4 regions of the Denitraticella aggregata genome follow, and region 2 is predicted to be linked to each of the others. Evidence: predicted binding sites of a transcription regulator. Region 2 holds the regulator's gene; each other region holds the start of a gene.
What was found. The regulator sigma-54, encoded in region 2, starts transcription at its own class of promoters, with help from an activator protein. The targets are predictions, from matches to a motif close to TGGCACGCTTNCTGCTNA.

Region 1 (4,357 bases), on a different contig from region 2:
AACCTGGAACTCAATAAGGTTCTGCCAAATCTGCGGGTTCCTTGGTGCCATCGCTACGGCACCTTGGAGCAACTGCTCTCCTGCATCGAAATCCTTGCGTATGTTCAGCAGGTAGTTTGCATAGAGCGTGACCAGAATGGCGCGATGGGCGTGTTCGCGCATGGCATGCTGAAGCAGCCTGCCCAACTGGTCGACATCAAGCGATAGGGTGCCCTCGATCTGCCCGCTCAAAAGGCTATGCAGCGCACCGATGTCCTGGACTGACAGGCGCTCTCGCGCGATGTATGACTCCATCCCGTTCCACCACTGTTCCTTGACCGGGCGCCCCACTTTGGCATGGGCGAATATGAGTCCTTGATAGGGCAGAAGGCCGCCGTTCGGCAAGTTGGCGGCATGCTCGAAGGATCGCGTAGCGAACGAGAACTGCGGTGAGTCTGGTCCGGGCGCGACCGCAAAAAGGACGCGCCCCAGCTCGTAGTTTGCCCGCGGCGAATCGGCCTTCCGGGATGCCTCGAAGTAGGCGAGCTTTACGGGATCGCTCCATTCATGGGCGCGGAGATGGGTAAAGAGACCGAACAAGGCGATCAGCGCGACGACAAATGTCCAGCGTGCAGTGTTTAGCGATGGTTGATTTCGGCCGGAGAACATCAGCGCAATGAGCGCGAGCAGCAGCCCCATCGACGACAGGTAGTTGCGGTGCTCATACACCAGCTCCAGCGGCAGGATGGTGGACACCAGCAGGTGGGCAACGAAGAACCACAGTACGCCGAGCGTGACGAGCGGAAACTGCCGGCGTATTGCGATCACAGTTGCTACGAGAATGGCGAGTCCTGCAATTGCGGCCAGCGTAGTCCATGGTTGTAGGACGCCGCGGGATATCGCGATGCCGTCGTGATAGAGGCTCATCTCGCCCGGCTGGGGGGCGATAGTCCATGACAAGTACAGCCACAGCACGCGTGACTGAGTCATTAGCCGCTCGGCCAATCCGAACGGTCGCTCAGCAAAAGCGCCACCCGAAAGGATCCCTGGCAACACCATCGCGAGCGCGGCAAGTGCTGGCAGGAGCAGGATCAAACCGTAGAGTTGCACCATCCGGCGCCGTGTGGATGAACCTGGCGAACCCAAACCGAACAGCAGCCACTCGAGTAGCAGCGCATAGACGGGGAGCATCACCGCTACTTCCTTGGCCATGGCCCCGAAACCAGTGCCACCGACAATGCCAGCCAGCACCCAATACCACCCGCGCCCGTCACCCGCGTCGACCTTCAGGCGGCCATGCAACCACACCACAAGTCCACCCAGCATGAACAAGGTCGCGAGGCTTTCCATGCGCTGAACCACGAACAGCACGCCAGTCAGGTTGATTGGCGCTAGAGCCCAGGCCGCGGTGAGTGGGAGGGCGAGCGCACCTGCGGGAACCGAGAGCGGACGAGCAGGAGCGGGCAGGACGCTGGCCCGCTTCAGAATTCCCTGCAGTAGTTGAAAGGCCAGTAATGTGTTGACGAGATGGATGAGCAGGTTGGTGACTTTCATCGGTCCTGGCATCAGGCCGAAGAAGTGCCGCTCGAGAGCGAAGGACAGCATCGCGAGTGGCCGTGCGAGCGGGCCTGCCTCGCCGGCAAAGGCCACGCGAAGTAGCTCGGCGGCACTCGTGTCCTGAAGAATCAGTGCGTCGTTACGGACGAAGTTCGGAAAATCATCGAAGACGAAGCCGCCGTGCAGACCCGGCCAATAGGCGAGACTGATAACGGCGAGTAGCACCATGACATGGAGCTTGGATCGGGTAGAGGTCACTATCCAGCGATTCAACGGTCGAAAAAAACACCCCGCCAAGCGGGGTGTCGAACATCGCCCGACTAGATTTAATCAGCGGCAACTTGACGGACGGTACTTTTCGGCGACCGTGCCTTTGCAAACCCATTCAATGCTACCCGAATGGGTCACAGCGGACAATTGCAACGCACCAGTGCGGATGGCAGCATTCGCGTCAGCCGTGTTGAATGATGCTGCAACGAGACCATTCGTATTTGTCACACTCAAAACGTACTTGCCTGTGATCGAAGCGGGAGCAGACAATCCAGCGCTCTGATTATTGCTTGGGAGCCGACCAGTTGAGTCGTAGAATTCGCCAATGGCAGTCTTAGTTCCAGATGCTAGCGACATGCCCTCCGAAACCTGGGCGCGAATCGTGTAATCCTGATAAGCCGGCAACGCAATCGCCGCCAGAATACCGATGATCGCGACCACGATCATCAGTTCGATAAGGGTGAAACCTTGTTGTACCTTCTTCATGAGTAGCTCCTTCAGGAAAAAATCGGTGAGGGCACTGTTGCCTTCACTGTCAGTAAAGCAAAGCGCATGCCATATTGATTGGCATGCGAAAAGTCACAAATGGCCTGTCTTCGCGACGTTGGGTCGTGACAAAGTCATGCCATGTCACAGCATTGGCACAGCTCGCTGTGACAGACCATTGACATGTTAGACTTCATTGTCACAACAGCAAGCCGCTACCCATGTTTTCAGTTTCCCTCGGCACCGCCTCGGCACTCACCGGTGTAAGTGTGCGCACGCTCTGGCGGCGTATAGCCAACGGGGATCTTCGCACCTGCAAGGACGGCGGTGCTTCAGGACGCACGCTCGTGGCCGTGGAGGATCTGTTGGCGCATTCGCGCATCGACCTGTCCGGTGATGAGCTGGCATTGGTCTGTGCTGCGGATGCGGGTGACCCCGAGGCGCAGTGTGACCTCGGGTTGGCTTTTCTGCGTGCGGGCCTGGTGGATGAGGCGGCGCGTTGGTTTGCCGCGGCGGCGGAGCGGTTCTATCCGGAAGCGATGCATCAGCTCGGGCGTTGCTATCTCACGGGTTGTGGGGTGGAGCGGGACGAGGCGGTGGGGCGGCAATGGATGGGCCGTGCGGCCGAGCGTGGGCATGCCGTGGCGGCGGAGCTGTCACGGTATCTCGATCAGCCCGGACGACCAACTCTGGCAGCCGCTGCACTGGAGTCTGAGCTGGATGCGCTCGAGCGTAGGCTCATCCTGAATGTGCTTGAAGCCACGGCTGAGTAGCGCTGGCTGCTATCCGTCGATCAAGACGGGGAATCTATTTCCTGCCCCTTGTCGGGTGGCAGGATGCGAAGTTGCAGCGTATGGGGCGAATCGCGCGGGCGCCGAATGGGCGCCGCGCGCGGCGAATGGGCTCTATGCCCGCATCATGGGCATGAGCTGCTCGTAGCCGAAAGCTGGAGTTGAATGCCTTGGCTCACGCTTTCCGTAGTCAACGGTTTGGCAAACGCGATTCGATTGTTGGTCGTGTCGAGCGCTGCAGCCCCGGTGGGCGTCGCGATCAGATTGTTGCACAGGGTCGTACCGGTGCCAGTGCTCACGAAGAGATGGCCCTCCCATTTGTCGCCGATGGAGCCGCGCCAGTCGATGCTGCACTGGAACTTGAAAGGCTGGTTTGCGCCGCTGGCCGTCGTATCCACGCACGCGCTGCTGCCAGCGGTTTCGCCCGTTTCGACAAGCGAGACGCCGGAAACGGCGGCGCTGCCCACTTCGGCGATCTCAACATCAATGAAGGTAATGGGCGGATCACCCAGCGGCAATTTGGCCGGGCATGACTCAGAAAGGCAGAAGAAGCGACCGGGCTGCACCTTGGCGTAAGGGGCGCTGCCCTGACCGCCGAGGGGATTATTCTCGGACTGGCCGCTGCGGAATACGGCGAAATCCATTTTGCCCCTGCATGCATCCGACTCCTGAGCTGCGGTAACGTTATTCAAGCGCAGTTGCGTCAGCAGGAAATGATGATCCTCGTAGTTTCTGGCTACATACTTGCGCTTCAAATCGTCCGGGTTTGTAGTACCGACATCTTGCCCCTCTTCGACTTCCATGCCGATTCCCCAGTTGCTCGAAAACTGGAGACCCTGGAATTCGCGGAAGCCCCGGTACATGCGGCTCACACGCGCAGAGGGGTGGCGGGTGGCATCCTTCTCGGGATCAAAACCTACTTCTTCGTCACCCAGACATACCCGCGTGTTATTGCTCGCACCGTCGATTTTCTCGATACCGATGTTACCCGCCCAACCCGGGCCAAAATAGCACTTGTAGGAGAAGAACTTCAGGTTCGAAGCCGTATCGACGGCCAGCGGCGTCGATACGATGCGGACACATTGGGCGGAAGGGATCAGGAAAAGCTTTTGCTGGACGTAAACGCTATCAGTGCCTGTGAAATTGTTTGGCTTGATGAATATTCCCCCTGTTGCATCTTGCTCGATGAACACCTTTCCCGCGACGGAGCTGAACTCCTGCCCGTTGAGAATCGTCATGACGACGTTGTAGTTCGAGTCAATCAATTCGGTGGT
Region 2 (4,357 bases):
CTGCCGGTCGATGAACTCCTGGGTCGAATCCACGCCGCGCAACTGCAGGATCGTCGAGCGCACGGCCGCCTCGAGAAGCACCGCGAGGTTCCGCCCGGCCGCGACCGGCAGGATCGTGCGCGGCACCGATACCCCCAGGATGTCCTGGGTCTCGAGATGGATGGGCAGACGCGTCGGGTCGTCCTGGCCGGGCAGTCGACGCTGCAGATAGACGATCAGGCGAAGCCGCATCTTGCGTCGGCAGGCGGTCTCACCGAAGATCGTGCGGATGTTGAGCACGCCGAGGCCGCGGACCTCGATGAAGTCCTGAAGCAGTTCCGGACAGCGGCCTTCGAGCACGGTCGGCGCGATGCGGGAGAATTCGACGACGTCGTCGGCCACCAGCCCATGGCCGCGGGAAATCAGCTCCAGCGCCAGTTCCGACTTGCCCGCGCCCGAATCCCCGGTGATGAACACGCCCAGGCCGAGCACATCCATGAACACGCCGTGAAGCGAGATCTTTTCGGCCAGCTGGCGCGACAGGTACAGGCGCAACTGGTCGATGACGCTGGCCGACGCGAGCGGCGAGGTCAGTAGCGCGACATTGGTCGCTTCGCAGATCGACTGCACCATGCCGGGCACTTCGCAGTTGTCGGCCATGATGATCGCGGGCGGGCGAACCGAAAAGATCTCCTGGAGGTGGTGCGCGATCTTCTCGCGCGACTGGCGACGTGCCCAGGCCAGTTCGGCCGCGCCGACGATTTGCAGGCGTGCCGGATGCATCAGGTTCAGGTGGCCGACCAGGTCGGCGGGCCAGATGCGTTCCTCGGTGACCGAGATCGTGCGGTCGAGCTCGCCGCACAAATGCGTCAGTTGAAGCGGGCCGCGCTGCGCCTCAAACAGCTGCGCGACGTTCGTCTGTCGCATGCGGGCCCCAGGAAACGAACAGGGAGTGAATGGTCTCGGCGTCCGGTGCGTTGGCAAGTCGTTCGCGGAAGTCGCTGTCGCTGAACATCTGCGCCAGTTCCGAGAGCAGTTGCAGGTGCTGTTCGTTGGCCTGTTCAGGGACCAGCAGCACGAACAGCATGCTGACCGGGCGCCCGTCCGGTGCGTCGAACTGGACCGGCGTGCTGAGGCGGATGAAGGCACCGGCGGCGTTCTGAAGGCCCTTGATGCGGCCATGCGGGATCGCGATGCCCTGGCCGAGTCCGGTCGAACCGAGCCGCTCACGCGAGAACAGCGAATCGAACACGTCGCCGCGCGCGATGCCCTGGTTGTTCTCGAACATAAGTCCGGCCTGCTCGAAAACGCGCTTCTTGCTGCTGGCTTCGAGGTCGATGACGACGTTGGCGACGGGCAGGAGGTCTGCTATCAGGCTCATCTTTGAGGGATGTCCTTACGGTCCCGGCGACGCCGGAGTCGTTACGGTGAAAGATGATGGAAGGGTGCGTTTGGCACGAAACGTGCGCGATTATAAACACACCCTACGACGAAAGTACCAGTTCTTCAGTCACGAGGCCGCGATTCGCGTCCCCGGTTTCGCGACAGCGTCAGACTTCCGGAACCTGGTGCTTCAGTGCATCGTGGCCGTGATCCTGATTCTTTTGCTTGTATTTCATCACCTGACGATCGAGTTTGTCGGTCATGTCGTCGATCGCGGCATACATGTCGACATCGTCACTTTCCACGAAGAGGTCCTTGCCCCGCACGTGCAGGGTCACCTCCGCTTTCTGCTTCAGTTTCTCCACCGAGAGGATCACGTTGATGCTGGTGACGTTGTCGAAGTGACGGATGACCCGGTCGAGCTTGGTCGTGACGTATTCGCGGATGGCCGGAGTGACCTCGACGTGATGCCCGGTGATGTTGAGATTCATGATTGCTCCTTGGTTTTCAGATCGTCTTGCGCTGGCTGACCGGCGGAATATTCAGTGACTCGCGATACTTGGCTATGGTCCGCCTCGCCACCACGATACCCTGCTGGCCCAATAGTTCGGCAATCTTCGAGTCGGACACGGGTTTTTTCTTGTCCTCGGCCTCGATCAGCTGGCGAATCAGCGCCCGGATCGCCGTGGAGGAGGCCGCGCCGCCGGTATCGGTGGCCACGTGACTGCCGAAGAAATACTTGAGTTCGAACACGCCGCGCGGCGTGGACAAGAACTTTTGCGTGGTGACCCTCGAAATGGTTGATTCGTGGAGCTCGAGTTGTTCGGCGATCTCGCGCAAGGTCAGCGGACGCATCGCCACGTCTCCATATTCGAAGAACTGGCGCTGCTGGTCAACAATCGCCTGCGAAACGCGCAGAATCGTGTCGAAACGCTGCTGCACGTTCTTGATCAGCCAGCGTGCTTCCTGGAGCTGTCCGGTCAGCGCGCCGCCACTGCCGCGATGCTGCTGCAGGATACTGGCGTACAGCGCGTTGACCCGCAGGCGGGGCATCGCGTCGGCGTTGAGGTTGACGACCCATTGGCCGCGCAATTTGCGTACCACCACGTCCGGAACGACGTAACGGGTCGCCTGCGTCGAATACTGCGCCCCGGGGTGCGGGTCCAGACTGCAGATCAACGCATGGGCCGCGCGCAGTTCGTCCTCGCTGCAACCGATCACCCTGCGCAGGCGAACGAAATTGCGCTCGGCCAGCAGTTCGAGATGGCGCTCGACGATGATCTGCGCGAGATTCCGGTTCGGGTCGGCCGGCATCGCACGAAGTTGCAGGCTCAGACACTCCTGCGGGCTGCGCGCACCGATGCCGGCCGGCTCGAGGCTCTGGACCTGATGCAGCGCGATGGCGAGGTCGTCCAGGTCGACCTCGAGCTCGGGTGACAGCAATTCCAGCAAGTCTTCGAGCGTCTGATTCAGGTAACCGTCGTCGTCGATCGCTTCGATGATGAAGCGCGCCAGCGCCCGGTCCCGATCGGACAGCGGCGACATGCTGATCTGCTGGTTGAGGTGATCCCTGAGGCTGGTCTCGGCTGCCTGGATGTCCTGGAAGTCGTTGTCTTCGTCGTCACGGCTGGCGCTGCTACCCGAGGACGTGGACCAGTCCGAGTCATCCGCGAAGCTGGCTGCATCGTGTTCCTGCTCGGACTCGCCCGCCCGCTGACCATCCACACCCTCGCCGGTGCTCGTGGTGCCCGCAGACGGGGCCGGGCCTGGAGCGGACTCGTCACCGTCCTCGCGTTCCAGCATCGGGTTCTCGAGCAGGAACTTCTCGATCTCCTGATTGAGTTCGAGCGTCGATAACTGCAGCAGCCGGATCGACTGCTGCAGTTGCGGTGTCAGCGTCAGGTGCTGTGAAAGCTTGAGCTGGAGCGTGGGTTTCATGATGAGGCGACGCGAGCGGCAGTCACAGTTGGAAGTGCTCGCCGAGGTAGACCTGGCGGACCTGTTCGTTGCGGATGATCTCGTCCGGACGTCCGCTCGCCAGGACCCGCCCTTCGCTGATGATGTAGGCGCGATCGCAGATGCCGAGCGTCTCGCGCACGTTGTGATCGGTGATCAGCACGCCGATGCCGCGCTCCTTCAGGTAGCGGATGATCTTCTGGATGTCGAGCACCGCGATCGGATCGACGCCGGCGAAGGGTTCGTCGAGCAGGATCAGTCGTGGGTTGGTCGCCAGCGCACGCGCGATCTCGCAGCGCCGTCGCTCGCCGCCGGACAGGGACACCGCCGGGTTGTCGCGCAGATGTGCAATGCCGAGATCGTCGAGCAGCTCTTCCAGGCGCGTCTCGAGCTTGCCGCGCCCCAGCCCCTGCAACTCCAGCACCGCGCGCACGTTGTCCGCAACGCTGAGCTTGCGGAAGACGCTCATTTCCTGCGGCAGGTACGACAGTCCCTGGCGGGCGCGCTTGTGCACCGGCAGGTGCGTCAGGTCGATCCCATCCAGCGTGATTCCGCCCCCGTCGCTTCGGACCAGCCCGACGATCATGTAGAAACAGGTCGTCTTGCCCGCGCCGTTCGGGCCAAGCAGGCCGACCACCTCGCCTCCGTCGACCTCGAAGCCGACATCGTGGACGACAGTGCGTGACTTGTAGCGCTTCTGCAGGCCGACCACATCAAGCAGCGTCATCGGGGCGTTCTCTCAGCAATCGGGTGATGGTGGCGGTGGAAAAGCCGCGACTTTGCAGAAAGCGGGCCTGTCTTGCCCATTCCCGACGGTCGGCAGCGATCGAACCGAACCGGGTCGTCCAGACCGCGCGTGCGCGCTCGAGCTCGTCGTCCAGGGGTTCGTTCTCGAGCGCTGCATCGATCGTGTCGCGATCCAGTCCCCGCTGGGCGAGGTCGTGACGGATTCGGGCCAGCCCGAAACGGTGCGCCCTGCTCCTGAGCCAGCTCTGGGCGAAGCGCGCATCGGAGAGGAGTCCCAGGGAGGTCATGCGAT
Region 3 (4,357 bases), on a different contig from region 2:
CATAGTTTGGAGGCCGTAGTCGGTGCTTGCCTTCAGCGCACCATTGAACTTGCCCCGGGTGATTCTGGTCGATCCGGGGCGATCGCATCGGATTGGAGAGCCATGACACGATTTCGCCTCTTCCTTTTGGCGCTGGCCATTATGACGTCGGCTGGTTTGGCCCAGGCGGCCAAGTTCACGATTGCTGCCGCGTCCGACTTGCGCTTCGCGCTGGACGACGTGATCGACATTTATCGCGAAGCCCACCCGGATCATGAGATTGAAGTGATCTATGGTTCGTCGGGCAAGATGACGACGCAGATCATGAATGGCGCGCCGTACGATATCTTTTTCTCGGCCGATATCTCCTTTCCCGAGCGCCTGCGCGCCGAGGGCTTCGCGGCGACCGAGCCGGCAGTGTACGCGATTGGTCGGATCGTGATCTGGAGCAACACCTTGGACGCGTCGGCCCTCACACTTGCCGACCTGCCGACCGACACGCGCATTCGCCGCATCGCGATCGCGCAACCCTCGCATGCGCCTTACGGACTGCGCGCGCAGGAAGCGATGCAGGCGGCGGGTGTGTGGGAGGCGGTGCAAGACAGGCTGGTGTTCGGCGAGAACATTGCCCACACCGCACAGATGGTCGAGTCGGGGGCGGCCGAAGTCGGCATCATCGCGTTGTCGCTGGCCAAGTTTCCGACCCTGGCCCAACACGGGCATCATCTGATCGACGAGAATCTGCACAACCCGTTGACGCAGGGCTACATCGTCACCTCGCGTGGTGTCGACAAGCCCGGTGTGATGGATTTCGCAACCTTCATGGAAACCGACGCGGCACACGAGATCATGGAGCGCTATGGATTCGTGATGCCCAAACGCTGAATTCTGGTCTTGAGACCCATCAGTCGCCGACCGTGATCGCAGAGATCAGGGTCGGCGTAGTCAAAACGCATCCTCCAGCCGGACAACCCGCATCGTGCTCGGACTCAGCCCTCAGGACTGGCAGGCCATCGAGGTCACGTTCAGGCTCTGCCTCTATACGACCGTGATCCTGCTCGTCATCGCCACGCCGCTGGCCTGGTGGTTGTCGAGCGGACGATCCGGTTTGCGCGTCGTGGTGCAGGCGGTGGTCGCGTTGCCGCTGGTGCTGCCGCCGACGGTGCTGGGTTTTTACCTGCTGATCACGCTCGGCCCGCGCGGTTTCGTCGGGCAAACGCTGGAAAGCATCGGTCTGACCCACCTCGCCTTTTCGTTCGAGGGCATTCTGGTCGCCTCGGTGTTGTACTCGATGCCGTTCGCGGTGCAGCCCTTGAACGAGGCGTTCTCGAATCTGGGCCGTCGCCATGTCGAAGTCGCCAGCGCGCTCGGGGCCAATCTGTTCGACCGCTTCGTCACCGTGATCCTGCCGCTCACCCGGGGTGGCTTCGTCGTCGCGGCGACGCTGACCTTTGCGCACACGCTGGGCGAGTTCGGCGTCATCCTGATGCTGGGCGGCAGCATTCCGGGTGAGACCAAGGTGTTGTCGGTGCTGATCTACGATCATGCCGAGGCGATGAACTACGAGGCGGCCCACCGCCTGTCGCTGATGCTGCTGGTGTTCTCGTTCCTGACCCTGTTCGTGGTCTATGGCATCAACCGCCGTTTTCAGATCGCCAGGCCATGACGCTCAAGGTCCGTGCCAACTGGCGTCGCGACGCGTTCGAACTGGACGTGGATTTCGAACTTCCGGCCGAAGGCGTGACCGCGTTGTTCGGCCGCTCCGGCTGCGGCAAGACCAGCCTGCTGCGCGTCATCGCCGGTCTGGAACGCCTGCACGGTGCCGAGGTGTCGCTCGGCGGGCAACCGTGGCAGCAGGGCCGGCTTTTCGTGCCGCTGCATCGGCGCCGCATCGGACTGGTGTTCCAGGAGCACAGCCTGTTGCCGCATCTGTCGGTGCGGGACAACCTGCTCTACGGTTACAGGCGGACGCCGCAGGCGGAACGCCGCCTGCACCTGGCCGAAGTCGCCGCGCTGCTGGGCATAGCCGACTTGCTCGACCGCTCGATCGACCGGCTCTCCGGTGGCCAGCGCCAGCGCGTGTCGCTGGGCCGTACCCTGCTCACCAGTCCCCGCCTGCTGCTGCTCGACGAACCCCTGTCTGCCCTCGACACCCAGACCAAGCGCGAGATCATGCCCTTTCTGTCGTGCCTGGCCAGCGAGTCGGGCGTGCCGATGATCATGATCAGCCATGCACCGGACGAGGTCGAACGTCTGGCCGATCGGGTCGTGTTCATGCGCGAAGGGCGGATCGACCGGATCGAGACACTGCGTGAAGCGCTGTCCCGCCCGGACTCGCCGTTGTTCGACGACGAAGGTGCGGTATCCGTGATCGAGGGGACCATCGGCGAAGCCAATCGACACGGGCTGCGGCCATTCGGTAACGAAACCGCGAGGCTATGGCTTTCAACCTCTGCGGCGGGTGGGCAGACGCCCGACGGCGCGGTGCGCCGATTGCGCATCGTCGCGCGGGACGTCGCCCTGGCGCTCGACGACCCTTCGCGCATCAGTATCCAGAATCATCTGCGGGTCACCATCGAGCGAATCGACGCGGTCGCTTCGGGCCGGGCACTGGTCGCCTGCCGCCTGGCCGACGCGCAACTGCTGCTGGCCGAAGTCACGCCGTGGTCGGTCACCCAGCTTGGCCTTGTGCCGGGTCAGCAAGTTTTTGCGCTGATCAAGTCGGTCGCGCTGATGGATTGACCGATTGCACCAAGATGGTGCAACCAACATCAAATCCATGAGGTGGTGCGCCAGGACGGTGCATCCGGATCCAGGCCAATGCTTTTCGCAGGTGCGCGACGTCGGCCAAGTGTGGCCCTGATGGCCCGCTGCCGAGACCATTCAGGTGACTTGACAATCTGATCGATCCGGGTGCCGTAAGCCTGGCACGGCTTTCGCTAGACGAAGGGCATGACCGTCGTTACCGAACCCGTCGATCTGCGCGCAGCGAACACGCCCGATGGCGTGGCCGCCCCCGGGTGGCGTGCCGGCTTGTCGCTCGCGTTCGAGCGTCGCGGCGATCGGACGGTGCTGGCCAGCAATCGGCATTTCGGTCCGCTGCGGCTGCAGAAACCGCTTTACCCCGAGGGTGATGCGGTCTGTCACGCGATCGTGCTGCATCCGCCGGCGGGCATCGTCGGTGGTGACAGCCTGGACGTGTTGGTGACGGTGGGCCGGGGCGCGCATGCGCTGCTGACCACGCCGGGTGCGGGCAAGTGGTATCGCAGCGATGGCCGGATGGCGCAGTGGTCGCAGCGCATCGCGGTCGAGAAGGACGCGGTGTGCGAATGGCTGCCGCAGGAGAGCATCGTGTTCGATGGCGCGATCGGGCGGATGCGTACCGAGATCGCGCTCGATGCGGATGCGCGCTTCATCGGCCTCGAGATGCTGTGCCTGGGCCGGACCGGCTCGGGCGAGCGGTTCAGCCGGGGTGAATTGTCGATCGCGACCGATGTGCGCCGCGACCGGCGGCGGCTGTGGCTGGAGCAGGGTCGGATCGTCGGGGGCAGTGCGTTGCTGGACTCGGCGGTCGGGCTCGCCGGGGAGCCGGTCTGCGGCACGCTGATCGCGATCGGGCCGCAGGTGGACGAGGGCTTGCGCGACGCATGCCGCGAGGTCGCGTGCCCGGTCGGCAGTGGGGCGGTGACCCTGCTGCCGGACGGAGTGCTGGTGGCACGCTGGCTGGGCCCGGCCTGCGAACCCGGCCGGGAATGGTTCGAGCGGGCATGGGCGTGCCTTCGACCCGCGCTGACCGGCGGGCGGGCCATGATGGCCCCGCGAATCTGGCGTACCTGAATGCGCACAACGACATGCCGGTTCGACTGGGCCGGCGGGAGACGATGAATGGAACTGACACCTCGCGAGAAAGACAAGCTGCTGCTATTTACCGCCGGACTGGTCGCCGAACGGCGACGTGCCCGCGGTGTGAAATTGAACTACCCGGAAGCGGTGGCGCTGATCAGCTGCGCGATCCTGGAAGGCGCGCGTGACGGGCGCTCGGTCGCGGACCTGATGAGCGAGGGTACGACCATCCTGACCCGCGACGAGGTCATGGAAGGTGTGCCCGAGATGATTCCCGAGATCCAGGTCGAGGCGACCTTTCCGGACGGCACCAAGCTGGTGACCGTGCACAACCCGATCATCTGAGGAGCTTGCCGAACATGATTCCCGGAGAAATCGACACGCTCGATGGCGACATCGAGCTCAACGCCGGCCGCGAGACCGTCACGCTGAAAGTGACCAATACCGGCGACCGTCCGGTGCAGGTCGGCTCGCACTACCACTTCGCCGAGACCAACACCGCGCTCGACTTCGATCGCACCGCGGCGCGGGGCTT
Region 4 (4,357 bases), on a different contig from region 2:
CGCATGTACGCATGGTCGTTGTCGACGAACATGTCCTGGCCCTCGACCAGTTCCACGCCCATCTGCTGGGCGAGGAATGCATGCTCGAAATACGCGCTGTTGTAGGCGCCCGGTGTCAGCACCACCACGGTCGGATCGGTGACGCCGACCGGTGCCACGCTGCGCAGCATGTTGATCAGCATGTCCGGGTAACGATCCACCGGTGCGACCCGATAGCGCGAGAACAGCCGTGGAAACAGACGCATCATCATCTTGCGGTTCTCGAGCATGTAGGACACGCCCGATGGCACGCGCAGGTTGTCCTCCAGCACGTAGTAGTCGCCCTCGCCGGCGCGCACCACGTCCACGCCGGCGATATGGGCATACACATCGCCCGGCACATCCACGCCCTGCATGACCTTCCGATACTGCGAATTGTTCAGCACCTGATCGGCCGGGATCCTGCCCGCTCTGAGGATATCCTGGTCGTGGTAGATGTCCTTCATGAACGCGTTCAGCGCGCGGACCCGCTGCCGCAGACCGTCGGCGAGAAGCTTCCATTCATGGGCTGGGATGATGCGCGGAATGATGTCGAACGGGATCAGGCGCTCGGTCCCTTCATCCTCGCCGTACACGGCGAACGTGATGCCATAGCGGTGAAACAACGCGTCTGCCTCGGCCCGCTTCTGCGCGATGCGCTCCCCGGGCATCTCGGACAGCCACGCATCATAGGCAGCGTAGTGCGGACGGATCTGCCGATCCGGCTCGTACATCTCGTCGTAGAAGCTTGTGACCGTCATGATGCCGCACCGTCCTCCCTGACCACGCTATCGATTCTCGGCCCTGCAGCCAGCCGTTATACGAAGCCTTCAGCGAAAACCATGCCAGCGTCCACGCCTCGAAACGCATGCGGAATGGGGCGTTTCGAGGCGTATCTGCGCGACTGACGCACTCTCATGGTGCATGCACCGCTTCCGTGCGAAAGCAATTGGTGCATGCTCGGACGCCCGAAAAGCAGAAACCCGCCTTTCGGCGGGTTCCTGGATGCAGCCACTTCTCGATGAGGTGCGATCAGACGCGCTCGAACACCGCGGCGATGCCCTGACCGCCGCCGATGCACATCGTCACCAGCGCGTAACGGCCGTTAGTGCGCTGCAGCTCGTACAGCGCCTTGGTCGCGATGAACGCACCCGAGCATCCCACCGGGTGACCCAGCGCAATCGCGCCGCCGTTCGGATTGGTCTTGGCCATGTCGAGTTCCAGAGCCCTGGCCACCGCGATCGCCTGCGAGGCGAACGCCTCGTTGGACTCGATCACGTCCATCTGGTCCAGCGTCAGGCCGGCGCGCTTCAGCGCGATCTTCGTGGCCGGGATCGGACCCTCGCCCATGATGTGGTTCGGCACCCCGGCCAGGGCGTAGGAGACCAGACGCGCGACGGGCTTGTAGCCTGCCGCAGCGGCGGCGTTCGCCTCGCCGAGCACGAAGAACGCCGCGCCGTCGTTGATCCCAGACGCATTGCCGGCGGTGACGGTGCCATCCTTCTTGAAGGCCGGACGCATCTTCCCGAGCGTTTCCATCGTCGTACTCGCCTTGACGTGCTCGTCAGTGTCGAACACGACCTCGCCCTTGCGGGTCTTCAGCGTGATCGGCACGATCTGCGACTTGAAGCGCCCCTCGGCGATCGCGGCAGCCGCGCGGCGCTGGGATTCGACCGCCAGAGCGTCCTGGTCTTCACGGGTGATGCCCCACTTCTCGGCCAGGTTCTCGGCGGTGATACCCATGTGCCCGGCACCGAACGGGTCGGTCAGCACCGCGACCATCGAATCGATGAGACTGGTGTCACCCATGCGGGCGCCGTTGCGCATCGCGGTCGACATGTAGGCGCCACGCGACATCACCTCGACACCGCCGCCGACACCGAAGTCACAGTCGCCGAGCATGATCGCCTGCGACGTGCTGACGATGCCCTGCAGACCGGAAGAGCACAGGCGGTTCACCGCCATCGCAACCGACTCCATCGGCAGGCCCGCCTGGATGGCCGCGACCCGTGCGACATACGCGAAACGCGATTCGGTCGGGATACAGTTGCCAACGGTCACGTAGTTGATCTGCTGAGGATCGACGCCCGAACGGACCACTGCCTCCTTCATCACGGTGCCGGCCAGATCGGCGGGCTCCAGCGTGCTCAGCGAACCACCAAAAGTACCGATCGCGGAACGGACCGCACTCAGCACCATAACTTCACGATTAGCCATCTTTGCTCCCTCCTCAAAGGATTAACGCCCGACCCAGCTGGCGATGCTCAGCAGAGCCAGTAACAACAGAACAAGCACCAGCACCCGCCAGATAAGCTTGGCGGCCGCCTGCATGTGACCGACATCGGCCTTGTCGCCCATCCCCATTTCTGGACGATCGACAACGCCACCGGACACGTGGATCGGCAAACCCAATCGCACGCCCAGTGCACCCGCACCGGAGGCGATGAGTATACCCGATGCGTTGTCCGCCCATAGCATGGATTGCGCGCGCCAGCAGTAGATCGCGTCCTCGAAATTGCCGATCACCGAAAACGCCAGCGCGGTCAGCCGCGCCGGCACCCAGTCGATCGCAACGAAGGCCCGGTGCGCGAACGCACCAAAGCCGGTCTGCGACGCGTCGGCGCCCGGCCGGCTCCCGGCCTCCGCGAGGTGCTGTGCCACCCGATACAGCACGGCGCCCATCGGACCGGGCAGCAGCACGAACCACACGATCGGCCCGAACACCGCCCGGTGCGACACGACCAGTCCGCGCTCGATCGACAGGCGCGCGACTTCGCTGGCACTCGCGCCCGAATGGTCGCTGCCGCACCATCCGCCCAACACGTTCCGCGCACGCTCGGTGTCGCTGGTGCTCAAGGCGAGCACGATGTCGGCAAAGAAGCGGCTCTGATTGCGGTGCGCGAGCACCAGATACAGCACGCCCACGTTGAACGCGAGCGCGAAGAGCGGATGGATCCAGCCCAGAACCAGCCAGGCCAGCCATGCCGCCACGCCGAGCCCGCCCGCCAGCAGCCACCATGCCGTACGTCCTGCGCCTTCGCCGCCCTCGTCGTACCGTCGGGACACTTTTTCGGACAGGCGTTCCAGCGGGCCGGTCACCCAGCGGCCCGCAGCGAGCGGGCGGAACTGCTCGATCAGCAACGCGCAGATCAGCGAAAACAAGGTCATGGCATCGGAAAGCGGAAGGCGCCGTCACCCGCGGCGCAACGGGCGACACCATAGCATCCTGCAGGACGGGCGCAAACCCGACGCCACCCGGCATTGAATGCGTGTGTCCGAATGCCGATCAGACCCGGCCGAGAAAGCGCGCCAGCGTCACCAGCATGCCTGCGGTCGCGCCCCAGATGTAATGACCCTGCCACGGCATCGCGTAGTACTCGCGCATACGACCCTTGTACTCCATGCGGTGGCGCTTGTGATTGGCCGGATCGAGCAGGAACGCCAGCGGCACCTCGAAGGCCTCGGCCACCTCGAAGCTGTCGAGCTTCAGCTCGAAGGGCGGATGCACCAGGCCGACCACCGGCGTCACCCTGAACCCGGTCCCGGTGAAATACTCCGGCAGCTCGCCGAGCAGCTCCACCCGGTCCGGATTCAGCCCGATCTCCTCCTCGGTCTCGCGCAGCGCCGTCATCACCGGCGTGATGTCGTGCGCCTCCACCCGTCCCCCCGGAAAGCTGATCTGGCCCGGATGGTGGTGCAGGTGGTCGGTGCGCTTGGTCAGCAACACGGTCACGGAGGCAGCGCGCGCAACCAGCGGCACCAGCACCGCCGCGGGCCGATACTGCGGATCGGCGGCGCTGCCGTCCTCGACCACCGGCGCCGTCGCGGTGCCATGCAGAAAGCGCTCGCGCAACGCGTCGGCGTCGAAGCTGAGCAGGCTGGATGCGGCATCGGTTGACAGGGATTCGGAAGACATCGACGCGGGCGAAATCGGCAGGGGCTTGCGGGACCTCGATGATACTGGCTAAACGACCGCGAAAATCCGCTAAAGATTCCGCGAAGCCGACCGTAAATGCTTCCAACGGCAAGCAGATCGCGCAGCACCTCAGAACACCAACAGGTCGTGCGGCCGGGCAGGCTTCTAATTCGATATTCAAGGAGATCGACCATGTCGCAAGTCATCAACACCAACGTCGCGTCCCTGAACGCGCAACGCAACCTCAACACCTCGCAGAGTTTGCTGAACACCTCGCTGCAACGCCTGTCCTCCGGCCTGCGCATCAACAGCGCCAAGGACGACGCCGCCGGTCTCGCGATCTCCGAGCGTTTCACGACCCAGATCCGCGGCCTGAACCAGGCGGTGCGCAACGCCAACGACGGCATCTCGCTGGCCCAGACC

Region 1: a site for sigma-54 is predicted at 2,347-2,364, ahead of ACKVEX_RS13725 (pilin). Genes of this name have one in related genera too.
Region 3: a site for sigma-54 is predicted at 2,905-2,922, ahead of ACKVEX_RS00600 (urease accessory protein UreD). Genes of this name have one in related genera too.
Region 4: a site for sigma-54 is predicted at 849-866, ahead of ACKVEX_RS07200 (circularly permuted type 2 ATP-grasp protein). Genes of this name have one in related genera too.

The regions. Positions count from the first base shown of each region.
Region 1 covers NZ_JBLLNL010000011.1:112,961-117,317, reverse strand. Annotated here, with positions in the region: gene ACKVEX_RS13730 (tetratricopeptide repeat protein) at 1-1,764, opposite strand, end outside; gene ACKVEX_RS13725 (pilin) at 1,867-2,292, opposite strand; gene ACKVEX_RS13720 (hypothetical protein) at 2,514-3,065, shown strand; gene ACKVEX_RS13715 (type IV pilus modification PilV family protein) at 3,209-4,357, opposite strand, start outside.
Region 2 covers NZ_JBLLNL010000007.1:25,372-29,728, forward strand. Annotated here, with positions in the region: gene hprK (HPr(Ser) kinase/phosphatase) at 1-906, opposite strand, end outside; gene ptsN (PTS IIA-like nitrogen regulatory protein PtsN) at 875-1,360, opposite strand; gene hpf (ribosome hibernation-promoting factor, HPF/YfiA family) at 1,530-1,853, opposite strand; gene ACKVEX_RS09995 (RNA polymerase factor sigma-54) at 1,870-3,300, opposite strand; gene lptB (LPS export ABC transporter ATP-binding protein) at 3,323-4,045, opposite strand; gene recX (recombination regulator RecX) at 4,032-4,357, opposite strand, start outside.
Region 3 covers NZ_JBLLNL010000001.1:122,493-126,849, forward strand. Annotated here, with positions in the region: gene modA (molybdate ABC transporter substrate-binding protein) at 103-864, shown strand; gene modB (molybdate ABC transporter permease subunit) at 959-1,645, shown strand; gene modC (molybdenum ABC transporter ATP-binding protein) at 1,642-2,721, shown strand; gene ACKVEX_RS00600 (urease accessory protein UreD) at 2,932-3,816, shown strand; gene ureA (urease subunit gamma) at 3,865-4,167, shown strand; gene ACKVEX_RS00610 (urease subunit beta) at 4,182-4,357, shown strand, end outside.
Region 4 covers NZ_JBLLNL010000004.1:138,004-142,360, reverse strand. Annotated here, with positions in the region: gene ACKVEX_RS07200 (circularly permuted type 2 ATP-grasp protein) at 1-779, opposite strand, end outside; gene ACKVEX_RS07195 (acetyl-CoA C-acyltransferase family protein) at 1,051-2,235, opposite strand; gene ACKVEX_RS07190 (CobD/CbiB family protein) at 2,257-3,186, opposite strand; gene ACKVEX_RS07185 (CoA pyrophosphatase) at 3,305-3,934, opposite strand; gene ACKVEX_RS07180 (flagellin domain-containing protein) at 4,127-4,357, shown strand, end outside.